Regions from separate parts of the Micromonospora sp. RB23 genome, predicted to be linked through region 3. Evidence: riboswitches for the same ligand, from Rfam matches in the RefSeq annotation. Region 3 holds a riboswitch; each other region holds the start of a gene.
What was found. Region 3 has a riboswitch for cyclic di-AMP ahead of ACTFTM_RS11065 (C39 family peptidase). Riboswitches for the same ligand answer to the same signal wherever they lie in the genome.
Positions count from the first base shown of each region.

Region 1: it holds a riboswitch for cyclic di-AMP, as region 3 does, so the genes downstream of both, ACTFTM_RS14175 (transglycosylase family protein) here and ACTFTM_RS11065 (C39 family peptidase) in region 3, are expected to answer to the same signal.
Region 2: it holds a riboswitch for cyclic di-AMP, as region 3 does, so the genes downstream of both, ACTFTM_RS01510 (C40 family peptidase) here and ACTFTM_RS11065 (C39 family peptidase) in region 3, are expected to answer to the same signal.
Region 4: it holds a riboswitch for cyclic di-AMP, as region 3 does, so the genes downstream of both, ACTFTM_RS24595 (coiled-coil domain-containing protein) here and ACTFTM_RS11065 (C39 family peptidase) in region 3, are expected to answer to the same signal.

Region 1 is NZ_CM132111.1:3,100,254-3,104,250, forward strand. Features, by position in the region: gene ACTFTM_RS14165 (SDR family oxidoreductase) at 1-54, opposite strand, end outside; gene htpG (molecular chaperone HtpG) at 249-2,165, shown strand; cyclic di-AMP (ydaO/yuaA leader) riboswitch at 2,392-2,560, shown strand; gene ACTFTM_RS14175 (transglycosylase family protein) at 2,560-3,228, shown strand; gene ACTFTM_RS14180 (hypothetical protein) at 3,303-3,659, opposite strand; gene dinB (DNA polymerase IV) at 3,764-3,997, opposite strand, start outside.
Region 2 is NZ_CM132111.1:342,088-346,084, reverse strand. Features, by position in the region: gene ACTFTM_RS01525 (zinc metalloprotease) at 1-332, shown strand, start outside; gene ACTFTM_RS01520 (pyridoxamine 5'-phosphate oxidase family protein) at 404-952, opposite strand; gene dcd (dCTP deaminase) at 1,030-1,608, shown strand; gene ACTFTM_RS01510 (C40 family peptidase) at 1,690-2,730, opposite strand; cyclic di-AMP (ydaO/yuaA leader) riboswitch at 2,743-2,878, opposite strand; gene ACTFTM_RS01505 (N-acetylmuramoyl-L-alanine amidase) at 3,114-3,997, shown strand, end outside.
Region 3 is NZ_CM132111.1:2,407,985-2,411,981, reverse strand. Features, by position in the region: gene ACTFTM_RS11070 (alpha/beta fold hydrolase) at 1-703, opposite strand, end outside; gene ACTFTM_RS11065 (C39 family peptidase) at 839-1,687, opposite strand; cyclic di-AMP (ydaO/yuaA leader) riboswitch at 1,919-2,059, opposite strand; gene ACTFTM_RS11060 (hypothetical protein) at 2,345-3,115, opposite strand; gene ACTFTM_RS11055 (hypothetical protein) at 3,295-3,759, opposite strand; gene ACTFTM_RS11050 (acyltransferase family protein) at 3,945-3,997, opposite strand, start outside.
Region 4 is NZ_CM132111.1:5,424,649-5,428,645, reverse strand. Features, by position in the region: gene ACTFTM_RS24605 (SRPBCC family protein) at 1-149, shown strand, start outside; gene ACTFTM_RS24600 (hypothetical protein) at 171-674, opposite strand; gene ACTFTM_RS24595 (coiled-coil domain-containing protein) at 768-1,835, opposite strand; cyclic di-AMP (ydaO/yuaA leader) riboswitch at 1,841-1,972, opposite strand; gene ACTFTM_RS24590 (SGNH/GDSL hydrolase family protein) at 2,225-3,997, shown strand, end outside.

The DNA of each region.
Region 1 (3,997 bases), 690 kb from region 3:
ACCGAAGCCCCGGTTGGCGCCGGTGACGAGGGCGGTGCTTCCAGCGATCTTCATGGGACTGCTCCAGGGTTCGTGGCGGGCCTTGTCGACAGGAACGCTATCCGGCTGACTTCTGTCAAGCAAAGTCAGCTAGGTCACGCGACCAGCGGGTGGGAATCGGGAATACGACCCGGAGGCGCACACACCCCCGCCCGTGACGACTCGTATCCTTTGCGCGAACCTCCGCACGAGCCGAGAAGGGAGACGGTGTGAGCAACCAGGCCGAGACGTTGGAGTTCCAGGCCGAGGCGCGTCAGCTCCTGCAGCTGGTCGTCCACTCGATCTACTCGAACAAGGACGTCTTCCTGCGGGAACTCATCTCGAACGCGTCCGACGCCCTGGACAAGCTGCGGCTGGCGACGCTCGTCGACAAGGATCTCGTCGCCGACACCGACGACCTGCACGTCGCCATCGAGGTCGACCGGGACGCCCGCACGCTGACCGTGCGGGACAACGGCATCGGGATGACCCGTGACGAGGTGGTCCGGCTGATCGGCACGATCGCCAAGTCCGGCACCGCCGAGCTGCTGCGCCAGCTACGCGAATCCGCCGACGCCCGCGCCTCGCAGGAGCTGATCGGGCAGTTCGGCGTCGGCTTCTACGCCGCGTTCATGGTCGCCGACCGGGTCACCCTGCTGACCCGCAAGGCCGGTGAGACCGGCGGCACCCGCTGGGAGTCCAGCGGCGAAGGCACCTACTCGATCGAGTCCGTCGACGAGGCGCCGGCGGGCACCGCGGTGACCCTGCACCTCAAGCCGGCCGACACCGAGGACAACCTGCACGACTACACCGCCGAGTGGACGATCCGCGAGATCGTCAAGCGCTACTCCGACTTCATCGCGTGGCCGATCCGGATGACCGTCGAGCGCCCGGGCGCCGAGGGCGAGGCGGCCACCAGCGAGGTGCAGACCCTCAACTCGATGAAGGCGCTGTGGGCGCGTCCCCGCGACGAGGTCGACGCCGCCGAGTACAACGAGTTCTACAAGCACGTCAGCCACGACTGGGCCGACCCTCTCGAGGTCGTGCACATGAAGGGCGAGGGCACCTTCGAGTACGAGGCGCTGCTGTTCCTGCCCAGCCACGCCCCGCTGGACATGTTCTCCCCGCAGGGTCGCCGCGGCGTGCAGCTCTACGTCAAGCGCGTGTTCATCATGGACGACTGCGAGGCGCTGGTCCCCACCTACCTGCGCTTCGTCAAGGGCGTCGTCGACGCGCACGACCTGTCGCTGAACATCTCCCGGGAGATCCTCCAGCAGGACCGGCAGATCCAGATCGTCCGCCGCCGCCTGGTCAAGAAGGTCCTCGCCACCGTCAAGGACCTCAAGGCCAACCACGCCGAGCGCTACCGCACCTTCTGGACCGAGTTCGGCGCGGTGGTCAAGGAAGGGCTGATCGACGACGCCGACAACCGCGACACCCTGCTGGAGATCCTGTCGGTCGCCTCCACCCACGACGCGGCGGAGCCCACCGACCTGGCCGGCTACGTCTCGCGGATGAAGGACGGCCAGACCGACATCTGGTACGCCACCGGCGACTCCCGGACCACCATCGAGAACTCCCCGCACCTGGAGGCGTTCCGGGCCAAGGGCCACGAGGTGCTGCTGCTCACCGACCCGGTCGACGAGGTGTGGGTCGAGCGGGTCGGCGAGTACGACGGCCGTCCGCTGCGCTCGATCGCCAAGGGCCAGGTCGACCTGGACACCGACGAGGAGAAGCAGCAGGCCGAGGCCGAGCGCGAGCAGCAGCGGCAGGAGTTCGCCGCGCTCGTCGAGTGGTTGGGCACCACCCTTGCCGACAGTGTCCGGGAGGTCCGCCTGTCGTCGCGGCTGACCACCTCACCGGCCTGTGTGGTGGGTGACGCGCACGACCTCACGCCGACGCTGGAGAAGATGTACCGGGCGATGGGGCACGAGGTCCCCTCGACCAAGCGGATCCTGGAGATCAATCCTGGTCACCCGCTCGTCGCCGGGCTGCGCAAGGCCCACGAGCAGGGCGACTCCGGCCCGGCCCTGACCGAGACCGCCGAACTGCTGTACGGGCTGGCAGTCCTCGCCGAGGGCGGCGAGCTGGCGGACCCGGCCCGGTTCACCCGTACGCTCGCCGACCGGCTGGCGCGCACCCTGTAGTCGCTCGCGGCCGGCGGGCGCCGATTGACTGATGGCCCGCCGGCCGCTGCCGGACGCGAACGCCGCCTGATCGGAAACGGTCCACCATGGTCGGTGCACAGGTGCACGTCGTCCGCAACCGCTGGGGAAGGCGCGCCGCGTGAGCCGGTGAACAACTTCACAAGCGGTGGGCGACTGTCACCCACCGTGCCTACCGTCGGTCGGGTCCGCCACCGTGGACGCCGCGACCGGCAACGCCAAATCCTGCCCCCGGTCGTCGGAAACAGAACCCGGGCAGGAGCGGGGGACCCAACGTTCCTCGGTGCATGTCACCTCGGGGTGAAGCCGCCACCGCGCGGCCGGGCTCCTCGGCCCGAACCCGACAGCTCACCTCGCCGGCGTGGAGGAAAGTTCCATGACGTCTGCGTACACCCCCCGTCATCGACGGGTCACCACCCGCCGCGTCGCCGTCGGCACCCTGGCCGTCGGCGCGGTCACCGGCGCCGTCGCCCTCTTCGGACCGGCGGCCCCGGCCCAGGCCGGCGTCAACTGGGACGCGATCGCCCAGTGCGAGTCCGGCGGCAACTGGAAGATCAACACTGGGAACGGCTACTACGGCGGGTTGCAGTTCTCCCAGGGCACCTGGGCCGGCTACGGCGGCAAGAAGTACGCCGCCCGCGCCGACCTCGCCAGCCGTGGCGAGCAGATCGCGATCGCCGAGAAGGTGCTCGACGGGCAGGGCATCGGCGCGTGGCCGACCTGCGGCCGCAAGGGCGGCTCGTCGGGCGGCTCCTCGACGAAGTCCACCGCGAAGCCCTCGACGAAGTCGTCGACCGGCTCGTCGAAGTCCACCGCCGGCAAGGAGCGGTCGTCGCGGGGTGACCAACCGGCGACCCGTAATCACGAGCGGACCGCGCCGGTGGCCAGCGGTGACACGTACGTGGTCACGGCGGGGGACACCCTGTCGGAGATCGCCGAGCGGCACCCCCGCAGCGGCGGCTGGCAGGCCCTGTACGAGCGCAACCGTCAGCTGATCGGCGCGGACCCGGGCCTGATCTTCCCGGGGCAGCGCCTCGCGCTCTGACGTACGACAGACGAACGCTCGGCCGGGTCACCGGCCGAGCGTTCGTTCGTCTGGCGCTGTCCTCGCGGAACGCGTCACGCCGCGGAGGCGGCCGTCCTCGCCTCGCGGCGGGCCATCACGTCGCCGTTCCAGCCCCGGCGCGGCGTCGGCGCGACCGCCTCGGCCGGCCAGCCGGTGGCGGCCCCGTGGCCGTCGACGGCCCTCTCGGCCGCGTCGGGGACGCCGCGGGCCAGTCGCAACGACTGCTCGGCGGTCGTACGCGCCGTGCACGGCCAGGACTGGCCGGCGCACTGGAGATTGCGGCAGTGACCCTCGTCGTCAGGCTCGTGCGCGTCGAGCACGTCGACCGCGAGCTGCCAGAGCAGCGGGTCGGTCACGTCGTGCGGGCGTTCGGCACGACGGCTCGGTCGGTTGCTGGTCTCGTCGGACATGGGCCCCCCTCGTCAGGCTTTCCACCCCAAGATTTCACCCATGTGCGATCGGCTAAACCGCCGACCTGCTGTGATGTGTCTCCGGTCGCACCAGCCGGTGACTTCTAGTCCGGCAATAGCGGCATCTCGACCCCGGGGGCGCGGCCCAGGAGCACCGCCCGGGTGAGCGCCGTCGAGCCGAAGCGGTCACGGACCGCGTCCACCGCAGCGTCCAGGTCGGCCCCGGTGTCGGCCTGGAACGGCAGCTCCGGCTGCACCGGGTTGTCGTCCAGGTTGCCCACCGAGACGCCGAGCAGGGTGACGCCGCGCCGGTCGATCTCCGGCAGGGCGGCCCGCAG
Region 2 (3,997 bases), 2.1 Mb from region 3:
ACGGCGTGGTCGTGCTGGGCGAGTCGCTCCCGGGCGGCACCGCCACCAACTACAACCAGGGCGACACCGGCACCCACGAGGTGGGCCACTGGCTGAACCTCTACCACACCTTCCAGGGCGGCTGTGGCGGCTCCGGCGACGGTGTCAGCGACACCCCGGCCGAGGCGTCCCCGGCGTACGAGTGCCCGACCGGACGGAACACCTGCTCGGCGACCGGCCTGGACCCGATCACCAACTTCATGGACTACACCTACGACTCGTGCATGTACCAGTTCACCGCGGGTCAGGCGAGCCGCATGCTGACCGCATGGAACGCGTACCGCGCGGCGTAGCTCTCCTCGCGTACACCAGGTGCCGGCTCCGTCGACGGAGCCGGCACCGGCGTTTTTCCCCAGGACCGTGGTCAGGCGGCCGTGCACTGGACGTCACGGCTGCGACGGGTCGGGCGCGTCTGCGGTACGGCCGCGGGCGCGGTCGCCGCGGGTGGGGTGTGCGGATCGAGCCAGACCTGGACGGCCGGGTGCCCGACGGCGATGCCCAGGCCGTGCTGGTCGCGACGGGTCAGCATTGCCACGTCGACGGTGAACTCGAACAGCCGCCAGTCGACCCGCGGCTCCGCCCGGGCGCTCTGCGCCAGCCGGGCCACCCGCACCGGGTCGGTGACCGGCCAGGCGTGGCCCGCCACGTACGCCTCGTCGTCGCTCTCCTCCGGCGGGAACGAGTGCAGCGCGTATCGGCCGTCCCGTTCGAGGTCACGGCGCTTCGGCGAGTCGATGATGAAGCAGAACAGACCCTCGTCGGTGATGACCGGGGAGACCGGATGGACCCGGGGCCCACCGTCGGCACGGACCGTGGCCAGGTAGCCGAAGCCCGGCCCGTACTGCTGCAGGAGAACGCGGATGCCGTCGGCGAGGCGGGGCTCGTCTGCGGCGAAATCGGACCAGGAAGCCATGCGGGCATTCTATCGAACAAATGTACGAGGAGCGACCTCGACACGCTGGTCACCGCCCACCTCGCTATGGTGGTCCGATGCTGCTCTCCGACCGTGACCTGGTCTCCGAGATCAAGGCCGGCACGCTGGGCCTGGAGCCGTTCGAGCCCACCCTGGTCCAACCCTCCAGCATCGACGTACGACTCGACCGGCTGTTCCGGGTCTTCAACAACCATCTCTACACCCACATCGACCCGGCCATGCAGCAGGACGACCTGACCTCGGTGGTCGAGGTGCCCGACGGCGAGCCGTTCGTGCTGCACCCGGGGGAGTTCGTGCTCGCCTCCACGCTTGAAGTGATCTCGCTCGGTGACCAGCTCGCCGGCCGACTGGAGGGCAAGAGCTCACTGGGCCGCCTCGGGCTGCTCACCCACTCCACCGCCGGGTTCATCGACCCGGGCTTCTCCGGGCACGTCACGCTGGAGCTGTCCAACGTGGCGAACCTGCCGATCACCCTCTGGCCGGGCATGAAGATCGGTCAGCTCTGCATCTTCCGACTCTCGTCGCCGGCCGAGCACCCGTACGGCTCGGTGGTCTACGGGTCGCGTTACCAGGGCCAGCGGGGGCCGACGCCGAGTCGCTCCTGGCAGAACTGGCGCGCCTGGCCGACGCGGTAGCGGCCGTTCCCACCGGGAGCTAAACGACGAAGGGCCCGCCGCGAGCGGATCGCGACGGGCCCTGACCGTGTCCGGCGTCGGTCAGCCGGGTCGGCCGTAGCTGTGGATGGGCCCGTCGTCGACCCTCTTCATCTTGACGGGCACACCGGCCTGGGAGGCGTGCACCACCCAGCCGTTGCCGACGTACATGCCGACGTGGTGGATGTCGCTGTAGTAGAAGACCAGGTCACCGGGGCGCAGGTCGCCCTTGCTGACGTTCCTGGTCACCCGGCTCTGCGCGGCGGCGTTGTGCGGCAGCGACACACCGGCCTTCGCCCAGGCGGCCAGCATCAGACCGGAGCAGTCGTACGAGTTCGGCCCCTCGGCGCCCCACACGTACGGCTTGCCGATCTGGGCGCAGGCGAACTTGACCGCGATACCGGCACCGCCTCCGGGGTAGCTGGCCGGGCAGGGCGCGGGGCGCAGCGGACCGCCGCCGCCGTTGCCGTACACCTTGAGGCGCAGCTTCTGCAGCCGGTCGATCTCCTCGTTGATCTGCTTCTTCTTCGCCGCCAACTGGGCCTCGGTACGGGTCAGCTGGGCCACCATCTCGTCCAGCGGCGCCTTCTGCCGGGCCAGCTCGTTGCGCAGGTCGGCGACCTGACGGACGTCCTCCTGCTGGTTGTGGGCGAAGCGGTCGAGCATCTCGAGCTGACCGACCATCTCGCTGGGCGACCGGCTGCCGAGCATCGTGTTGACGGTCGACAGGTTCTCACCCATGTACGCCCGGACGGCCAGCGCGCTGACCTTGTCCATCGCGGCGTCGACCTGGCGCTCCAGCGGCGCGATGCGGGCGGCGAGGGCGTCGGCCTGCTTGCGCTTGAGGGCCAGGTCGGTACGGGTGGCGTTGTGCCGCTCGATGATCGGTTCGAGCTTGTTCCAGTCCTCGTCGATCTGTCGTTCGATCTCGGCGACGGACGGGTCGGCGTGGGCCACCGTGGCGCTGCCGGTCAGGACGACGGCGACGCCGACCAGGGCGGCGAGGGCGGTGGTGAAGCGGGACCAGCGTGGACGCGGCACGGTCGACGTCGGGTCGGCCGGAGCCGACCGTCCGGACGACGGCCGCGGGGCTTGGAGGGCCACCGGGTTCCGTACTCCTTCTTCCTGACCGCCTACCGGGTTAGCTGACGGGTTCGGGCGGGAAGTGGGCGCCCTACCGCAGTGACTGCGGATTCACCCCGGGGAACGTGGGTCCCCGGCTCGCTCGCGAGCGACTCGGCGGTGTCGGTCCGTTACCGCCCGGGGTGGGCAGACCTGCTACCGGGCCGACGAATGACCAGAGTAGAGACGGCCGTTACCGATCCGCAACCCGTGCGGCCGTGACACTCCGTACCGATCGGAGCGGTCCATCGAGCGGAGGTGAAGGTTTCTTTCCGCATGTTTTGATACATGGAAAGGTATTGACGCGGACTCCCGGGCGGCGCGAAGGTGACCGGACCGACACCAGTTCACATGTAGGGAGTTCGATGAAACGTCCGACCCTGCTCGCCGTCGCACTCGTCACCGCCACGGCGGCCGTGCCGCTGCCCGCCGGCCCGGCCTCCGCGGCTCCCATCACGGACCGCCAACAGCAGTACGCCGCCGCCGCGACCGAGTACGGCGTACCCGTCGGCGTGCTGCTCGGCGTCTCCTACCTGGAGTCCCGCTGGGACAGCAACGCCGGCACGCCGAGCACCAGCGGCGGCTACGGCCCGATGCACCTGACCGACGCCCGACACGTGGCCGCCCTACCCCGGCGCGGCCACCACGACACCCCGGGAGAGGACCCGCGCGGCGACGACTCCCGTCGCGCTCTCGCGCCCGCGCCCGCCACCGAGGACGCGCCCCCGACCGCCGCGCTACAGACCGTGGACGCGGCCGCCACACTGACCGGCGCCACCGTCGAGGCGCTACGCACCGACCCGGCGACGAACATCCGGGGCGGGGCGGCGCTGCTGGCCGCGTACCAACGGGAGGTCGGCGCCCCGGTCGGAGCCGGCACCGACCCGGCCACCTGGTACGGCGCGGTGGCCCGCTACGCCGGCGCGGACAGCGCCGACGCCGCGGCGGCCTTCGCCGACGAGGTCTTCACCACGATCGGCGCGGGCGAGACGCGGCTGACCGACGACGGCCAGCGGGTCACGCTGCCGGCCCGCGCGGTACGACCCGAGCGGTCCTGGCTGGACCGGCTCGGCCTGCGACAACTCGCCCGCCCGGACGGGTTGGAGTGCCCCCGCACCGTGTCCTGCGAGTGGATCCCCGCCCCCTACGCGGCATTCGGCGACGGCGACTACGGCAACCACGACCTGTCCGACCGGCCCGGCCGGCAGAAGATCGAGTACATCGTCATCCACGACACCGAGGCGAGTTG
Region 3 (3,997 bases):
CCAGATGCGCGTTGTGCCCGAGGCCGGGCAACGTGGCGACCGGTACGCCGTACTCCTTGAGCTGCGCGTCCGTGACCATCGGGTCGTGCTCACCGCGGGCCAGCACCACCGGCACGTCGGTGGACGCGAGCAGCGCGGCCAGGTCGGGCGCACCGACGGCGAACGCGGCATTGTCCATCGCGAGCCGCCACCGACCGTCTACCTGACGCAGACCGGCGTCGACCATCGGATGGTCCGGGAGGACCAGACCGGTGAGGCCGGCGACCTTCAGGTACCGACGGGCAGCCTCGGTGCGGCTGGTGAACCAGCCCACCGGCCGGGCGGCCAGTTCCGCGGCACGGGCCAGCTCGGCGGGTGACCACACGGCCTTGATGCCCAGCCCCACCACCGCGTCCACCGGCAGCCCGGCGGCGCGGGCCGCCAGCGCCAGGCCGACCACGCCACCGAGCGAGTGGCCGAGCACGACGATGCGGTCGTCGGAGGCCAGGCCCTGCGCGACCCGCTGGGCGAAACCCTCGAAGGAGTACGACGACAGCGGCGCCGACCAGCCGTGACCGGCGAGATCGGGCGCCAGCCACCGACCGGGCCAGTGTTGCTCCAGAAGGGGCGCCCAGGGCAGCCACACGTCACCCGTCGCCCCCATGCCGTGCAGCAGCAACAGGATCGGCTCACGGCCGGCGTGACCACCCGGTTCATCCACCACGGCCGCAGTCTCCCACGGTTCGCGCCCCGGTACGAGAGCCGCTCACCGGCGTCGCGCGTCGACACGGGGAACGCCACGGGCGCCGGCCCCTCGTGGGAGACGGCGCCCGTGGCGTCGTGGGATGTCGCGCCTCGGTCAGGCGGAGTAACCCCGGGTGGCGATCCAGTTGGCCAGGTCGATCGTGGTGACCCAGTAGGCCGGGTCGGCGGCGTTCGCCGAGTCGGCGATCCGCACGGTACGGCCGTTGTCCTTGTAGCCGACGACGGCGATGTAGTGCCCGCCGCCGTAGGAGTGCCAGCCGCCGTTGGTGTCGGTGGCGTCGCCGACGACGTTGGCCACGACGCCGCGACCGTCGGTGATGGCCTTGACGACGTCCGCCTGCAGGCGGTCGATCTGGGCGGAGCTGGGCGTGCCGGCGAACATCCGGGTGCGGTACGGGGAGCCCTTCACCTCGGCGTTGAGCACCCGGGTGGTGTCCTCGGCCGAGTTGGTGCCCATCTCGGTGGTGCCCAGCTCGGCGCCGAGCTCCTCCTGCGTACGGTCGATGCCGGTGGCGCTGAGCGCGTTGCGGGTGGCCGCCGGGCCGCAGTTGTAGTAGGTGTTCTGCGCCTCGTAGTCGTAGTCGAGGACCTTCGTGGCCGGCGGCTTGGGCGGCGTCGGCTTCCGGGTCAGGTCCGGGTTGCTCGTGGCCTTCGCGGCGGGGGACGCGGCGCTGGTGGCCGGGGCGGCGGTGCTCGGCGCGGCGCTCGCCGACGGGGCCGCGGACCGGAGTTCGCCACGGGAGGCGACGGTGTCACTGCGCATCTCGGCGACCGTGGTCGGGGTGCGCTGGCCGGCGGGGGCGTCGTCGGCGCCGGCGACCAGGGCGCCGGTGGCGGTGGCGATCGCGAGAGCCGCGGCGGAAGCGGCGACGATCTGGTACGGACGCTCGGTCGCGAGGCGACGGAGCTGGCGTTGCAGGGTGTGCTTCACGAGGTCCTCCACGGTTCACAGGGAGAGCGGCACACCGGGCTCGACCGGCATTCGGGCAGGCGTCAGCGCGCGGGCGGTGGCCCGCGGATGATGAGCCGCTCAGGGGAGCGCCCGGCGCGGCCGGGCGGGAAGGGCGGTGACCCGGGGGTCAGCTCACCGTCACGAGGTGGGTGAGCGGGGACACCGCGTCGCCGTGGAGGCGAAGGAACAAAGAGGGGGTCGAGGGGTGCTGCACGAGGATGGAACTCCTTCCGTCACCGCCTACCGGGTTAGCTGACGGATTCGGGCGGGAAGATCGCCCTACCGCGGGCCGTGGCTCGCGGATTCACCCCGGACTTTCTGTGGGTCCCCGGTTCGTTGATCACGATTGAGCGGGTCGGCGCGGCGTCGCCTCCTGCGATCGGTTACCGCACCGGACGGGACGACAGTACTGGTCGCCACGCACTCTGCCAAGCCGTGCCGACCTGCGTAAACATGGCTTGGCCCCGCAATTTCTGCGCGTTTTGCCGCTGACGTGACTCGATGGCACAACCGGTTCCGCCGGCACCTGCGGTCCACAACCGGACAGGCCGCCGGTAACGCCGCCACAATCGCGGGCGCAATGGCCGCCGATGATGCCCGTCGCCCGATTTCCCCGGCCGGTGACCCGCCTCACATAACGGATCGGGCTCAACCGGCCCGGGCGGGACGCCAGCGCGCCACGACAGCCGTACGCGACGCCCGGGACGCCGTGCGCCGTGACGGCACCGGGGTCGGCCGCGACCGGAGCGCCGCCGCGTACGCCTCCTCGGCGAGGGCGCGCGCCGACTCCGCGGCCATCTCCGCGTCCCGCCAGGCCGACCGCTCCCGCTCGACGGCCGTCCGGTGCTCGGCCAGCCTCGCGTCACGGATCGCCCGGATGAGCAGCACCTCCTGCTCGACCGGGTGCCGGCGGGGGTTCCAGCCGCGCCGGCGCCCGAACACGTCGCCGAGCTGAGCCATGGTCAACTCCCCCCGCCAGTGTGCCGCCATGGCGGCACGGTGCAGATAGCGCTCCCGGGCCGCGTACTCGGCGGGGGTGTGCGGGGTACGAGGTGTCGGCAGCGCCCCGGCGGTGGCGACCCGGCGGGCCGCGGTGTCCGCCGCGTCGTACGCCGTCCAGGCCCGCTGCGCCTCGTCCTGAGCGGCCAGCCAGTCAGCGCGGCGGCGTCGGGCGGTACGCGCCGCCCGGAGCGCGGCCACGGCCACCTCCTCGGCGTATCGCCGCAGGTCGGCGATCTCGGCGGCGGCCGTCTCGCGGGCGGTGGGTGCCGGCGGCGTGGGGTCGGCCCCGGGCGAGTCCCGCTCCGGGCGGGCCACCAGGACGGCGAGGACCGTCAGCGCCAGCAGGAACAGGGCCGACCAGATGGCGGCGGCCTGGGGCACCTCGGTCAGGAATTCATAGAAGACGACGGTTTCCATGGTCGGCACCTCGGCATGAGCACGTCAGCGATTAAATGCCGCACGGGCGGGTGCGGGCGGTGTGTCGTCAGGTGCGGTGACGGGGGCGCTCGGCCTGGCGACGCTGCCGGTGGTGGAGGGCTCGGCGCGCCATAATCCGGCGCTCGCGGGACGGCGTGCCGCCCCGGGTGACCGACTCGCTAGGCGGGCGGCGCGCGGGAGGCCCGGCTGGCCGAGCCGGCGGCTTGGAGTGGCCGCTCCGATCCCGTGCACGCCGAGGTCACGCCCGCCGGTGGGCGGGGCAGCGCGTCCGGACCACGGTGCAGGGCGGGCTGCGGGTCGACCGACCGCGCCGACGGGGCGTCGGCGCGGACCTTCGCGGCGGGGTCCTCGGCGGCCCTCTCGGGAGCGCCCCGGCCGGTGACGGCGCGGTCGGCGAGGACTGTGGTGAGGGCCGCGGTTGACGGTGCGAGCGGCTCCGCGAGGGCGAACGACCCGATGGTGGACGGCGAGGCCGGAGCAGCCGACGCCGGAGCGGCCGACGCCGGAGCAGCCGACGCCGGAGCCGCGCCGAGGGCGAGAGCGAGCACGGCGAGGCTGGTCAGCACCCGTGTCGCCCAGCGCGCCACCCACCACAGGGGACAGGTGAGCGCGACCGGGTGCACGTCCCCCACGCTACCGTCGTGGCCTGCCGGGACGCATCGGCGAGGGGCGTGTCGACCCGCGCCGCGCCGACCCCGGCCGACCAGGGTGGACAAGGTGGCGGGAGTCAGCGCTGGTAGGTGCCACCGTGCCCGCCAAGATCGTGCTCGATCATTGATGTAGTGGCCTCAGTCGGCTGACGAGACCACTACAACGAGGATCGAGCGCGATCTTGCGCGGCTGGACGGGCGGGGCCGCCCG
Region 4 (3,997 bases), 3.0 Mb from region 3:
GTGCCGAGCCCGACGGTCTGGTCCGCATCGACGTCGACATCACCCTGCGCGCGCCGACACCCCTGTTCGGGTACGCCTTCCGCCAGGCCCGTGCCGCGCACCTCGCACTGGCCGCGCGCCTCGGCGCGGCCCTCGACAATCCCGCGTGACCCGTCGAGGTGCCTGCGCGATCAGGCGCGCGTCGCGCCGACCGTCGCGCGGCGGCAGGGTTGGCCGGCCCGGCGGCCCCAGGGCTTGTACGTCGACAGCACCGTCGCGATGATCATGAGGGTGGTCGACACGGCGGGCGCGATCACCAGGTCGGCGCGGTCCCGCGCGGGTAGGGCGGCGCCCAGCGCGGCCGCGTGCCGCAGGTTCGGGGTGAGCAGGAACAGCACCAGCCCGACCATCACCGTCGTGATCACCAGCTTGATCACCACCCACCGGTAGCGCAGCAGGCCCCAGGGGGTGAGCAGCGCGCTGGCGACACCGATGAGCCACACGAGAACGCTCAGCGGCGCGAAGAGCACGGTGCCGACGAGCCCGGCGACCGGGTAGACCACGGCCGGATCAGCGCCGCGTTGCGCGGCGATGCCGAGGGTGAGCAGCACCAGATCGGCCCCGAGCCAGCCGAGGGACGTGACCAGGTGCAGGGTGAGCAGGGCCTTGCGGGTGGTGGGCGCGATTCGCGGCATACCCGAATGCTCCCGGCCCGACCCCGCGTCGTCGTCCGACCGCCGACGACGTCCGGGGTACGCCCGCTGACGTACCCCGGACGGCTCCGACGGTCAGTACACCGACAGGTGCACGTGGTTGGTGTGGTCGCTGGAGGGGTCGCCGTTCCCCCCGCTGTACGACTTCCAGCCGCTGCTGGGAAGCCAGATCTGCTTGAACCAGATCACGTAGAGCACCGCGAGCCGGTCGGCGTTGCGGATGAAGTACGCGGCCAGGTTGTTGCCGTACGTCTTGTCGCCGCCGGTGGCGACCCCGCCGAAGCCGCCCTTCTGCGCGGCGAAGTCGCAGGCCCGGCCCTTGGGATGCTCGCCTGAGCCGCCGTTGCGGTGACAGGAGACGTACCGGGTGAACCCGGCGGCCTTGGCCTGGTTGAGCGCGTGCAGGGTTCGGGGGGTGATGCAGCTGCTGGCCGGGGTGGGGTCGTTGATGCTGCACGACTCGGACGGCCAGGAGCCGTCGGAGTTGCGGGGGGCGGGCTGGGCGTTGGCGGTGGAGGTGCCACGGTTGGAGCCGGTGTCGGCGGCGGTGGTGCGTGCCTTGTTGTTGGCGACGGTCAGGGCCCGCTCGGCCTGCTCCTTGCGCTTGGCCATCACCTCGACCTGCTTGCGCTGCTCGCGGATCTCGCCGTCGAGGGCGACGCGGGTGCGGTTCGCCTCGTCCCGGGTGACGTGCAGGTCGCGCAGCACCCGGTCCTCGTTGGCGGCCACCACGTCGAGGGCGGCCGCCCGGTCCATGAAGCCCTCGGGGGTGTTGCTGTTGAGCAGGGCCGAGACGGTGCTGAGTCGACCGGTGCGGTACGCCACGCCGGCGATCTCGCCGACCTTGCCGTTGCGCACGGTCATCTCGGCCTCGGTGGTCTTGAGCTTGACCGCGAGTTGCTGCTGCCGCTGGATGGAGGTGTCCAGGGCGCGCTTCGCGTCGAGGTAACCCTTGCTGGCCGCTTCGAGCTGGGCCCGCAGCGCGGGGGTGCCGCCCTCCTCGTCGCCGTCCGGCGCCGCGGCGGCCTGCAGGCCGGCGGGGGGAGCGGCGGTGGCGGCGCCGATCGGGAGCGCGACGCCGAGGGTGACCATCATGACGATCAGTGCCGCCAGTCGGGCGGCGGGTGGTCGTGCTGGTGCCACTACGCATGTCCTTCCGTCAGCCGCCGACCGGGTTAGCTGACGGGTTCGGGACGGAAGATCCCTACCGCTGACGCGGATGCACCCCAGGAACATGGTTCCCCGGTTCGCCCTGGCGGGCGATTAGGCGGCGGCCGCCACCGGCGCCGGGAGGCGCCGCCGGGTGGTGGCCGGGACAGAGCCTACCGGTGCTGGTGGGGTCTGTGCAGCCGATGTGACGGAAGGTGTCTCCGCTGCCACCATCGGTCATTCACCTGCCGCGGGATCCCTCTCCCATCGTGGGTGGCGGAGCGGACGTCCCGTTTCGGGGATCTCCTGTACCACCCGCGCCGCCGATAAGGTTCCTTTGTTTGGGCCGAAAGGCCAATCGACTTATCGAGATGGATCTAGTAATGCAACTTCGCAGATCGTTGGTTGTCTCGGCGGTTGCCGTGCTTGCCGCGGCCGCCGTCATTCAGCCCGGTACGGCGGGCACGGCGGCGTCCGCCGGGACCACGGCAACAACCGCAACCGCAGCCGACGGGTGGACCGGTACGTGGTCGGCGGCGTACGAGAACGCCGGCGGGGTCTTCCCCGCCCAGACCACGACCCGCCAGATCGTGCACACGAGCATCGGTGGCACGCAGGCGCGACTCCGGCTGTCCAACGTGTTCAACACCAAGGCGCTGACGTTGCAGGACTTCCACGTGGCACGTCGGTCCTCCGGCGCGTCGATCGTGTCGTCCACGGACAGGGCGGTGACCTTCGGCGGCCGGTCGTCGGTGACCATCCCGGCCGGGGGCGAGGCGGTCAGCGACCCGGTCTCCTTCCAGGTGCTCGCCGAGTCCGACGTGGCGATCAGCTTCTACGCGCCCACCAGGGCCGAGAACGTCTCCAGCAAGCAGTTCGCCTTCTCCGACCAGTACATGGCCAACGGCAACGTCGTCGGCGCGCAGTCGCTGTCGGTCATCCAGCAGTTCAGCAGCTACTTCATCGTCTCCGACCTGGAGGTGATCAACAGCGCCGCGACGGGCGCGGTGGTCACGCTGGGCGCGTCGATCACCGAGGGGCACAGCTCGTCCTTCAACACCAACCATCGGTACCCGAACCTGCTGGCGGCCCGCCTCAACGCGTCCGGCCGAACCGTGGGTGTGCTGAACGAGGGCATCGCGGGCAACCAGCTCCTGGGTGTCGGGACCGGACCGAGCGCGCTGGACCGCTTCGACCGGGACGTCCTCGGCCGTTCGGGGGTACGGTCCGTGATCTTCGCGGACAACCCGATCAACGACCTGGCCAACGGCGCGCCGACCGGCACCCAATTGATCAACGGGCTCCGGCAGCTCATCGCCAAGGCTCACGGCGCCGGCGTCGCCTTCTACTGCGCCACGCTGACCCCGTTCGAGGGTCACTGGTCCTGGACCGCGTCCGACGAGACGGCGCGCAGCGAGTACAACACCTTCGTCCGTAGCTCGGGTTCCGGTTGCGACGCGTACGTCGACTTCGACGCCGCCACCCATGATCCGTCAGCCCCGACGAAGTTCCGGCCGGACATGGACTCGGGCGACCACCTGCACCCCAACGACCTGGGTATGGAGGCGATGGCGAACGCCATCCCGCTCACCCTGTTCGGTTCCGGCGCACCGGTTCCGGCACCGCTCACCCTGGCCCAGGCGGTCAACAACGTGGCAGTCTCCGCCGATGCCAACACCAACCCGGCGGACTTCGACGGCGGGGGCGCCAGCTTCTCCGCCGAGGCTCTGGCGACTGCCAAACTGGTCCGCGGTGGGACGGTCACCCTCAACGGCGTCAAGCTCACTTGGCCGTCGAGCGCCGGCACCGGGCAGCTGGACAACGTCATCGCCACCGGCCAGAGCGTCACGGTGTCCGGTTCCGGTAACACCCTCGCCTTCCTCTTCTCGGCGGCTCACGGCCAGGCGTCCGGCACCGGCACGATCACGTACACCGACGGCACGACGCAGGCGTTCACCCTGACGTCGCCGGACTGGTTCGTGACGGCGACACCCGCCGCGCCCACCACGCTGGTGGCCGCTGCCGCTTACCAGAACCGGCAGGGCAACACCCGCTACGACAGCCCGAGCGCGGTGTTCGGTGTCACCGTGCCGTTGGCTTCGGGCAAGACCGTCGCCCGGGTGAAGCTGCCGGTCGCGGGGGTCGCTCCCGTGCAG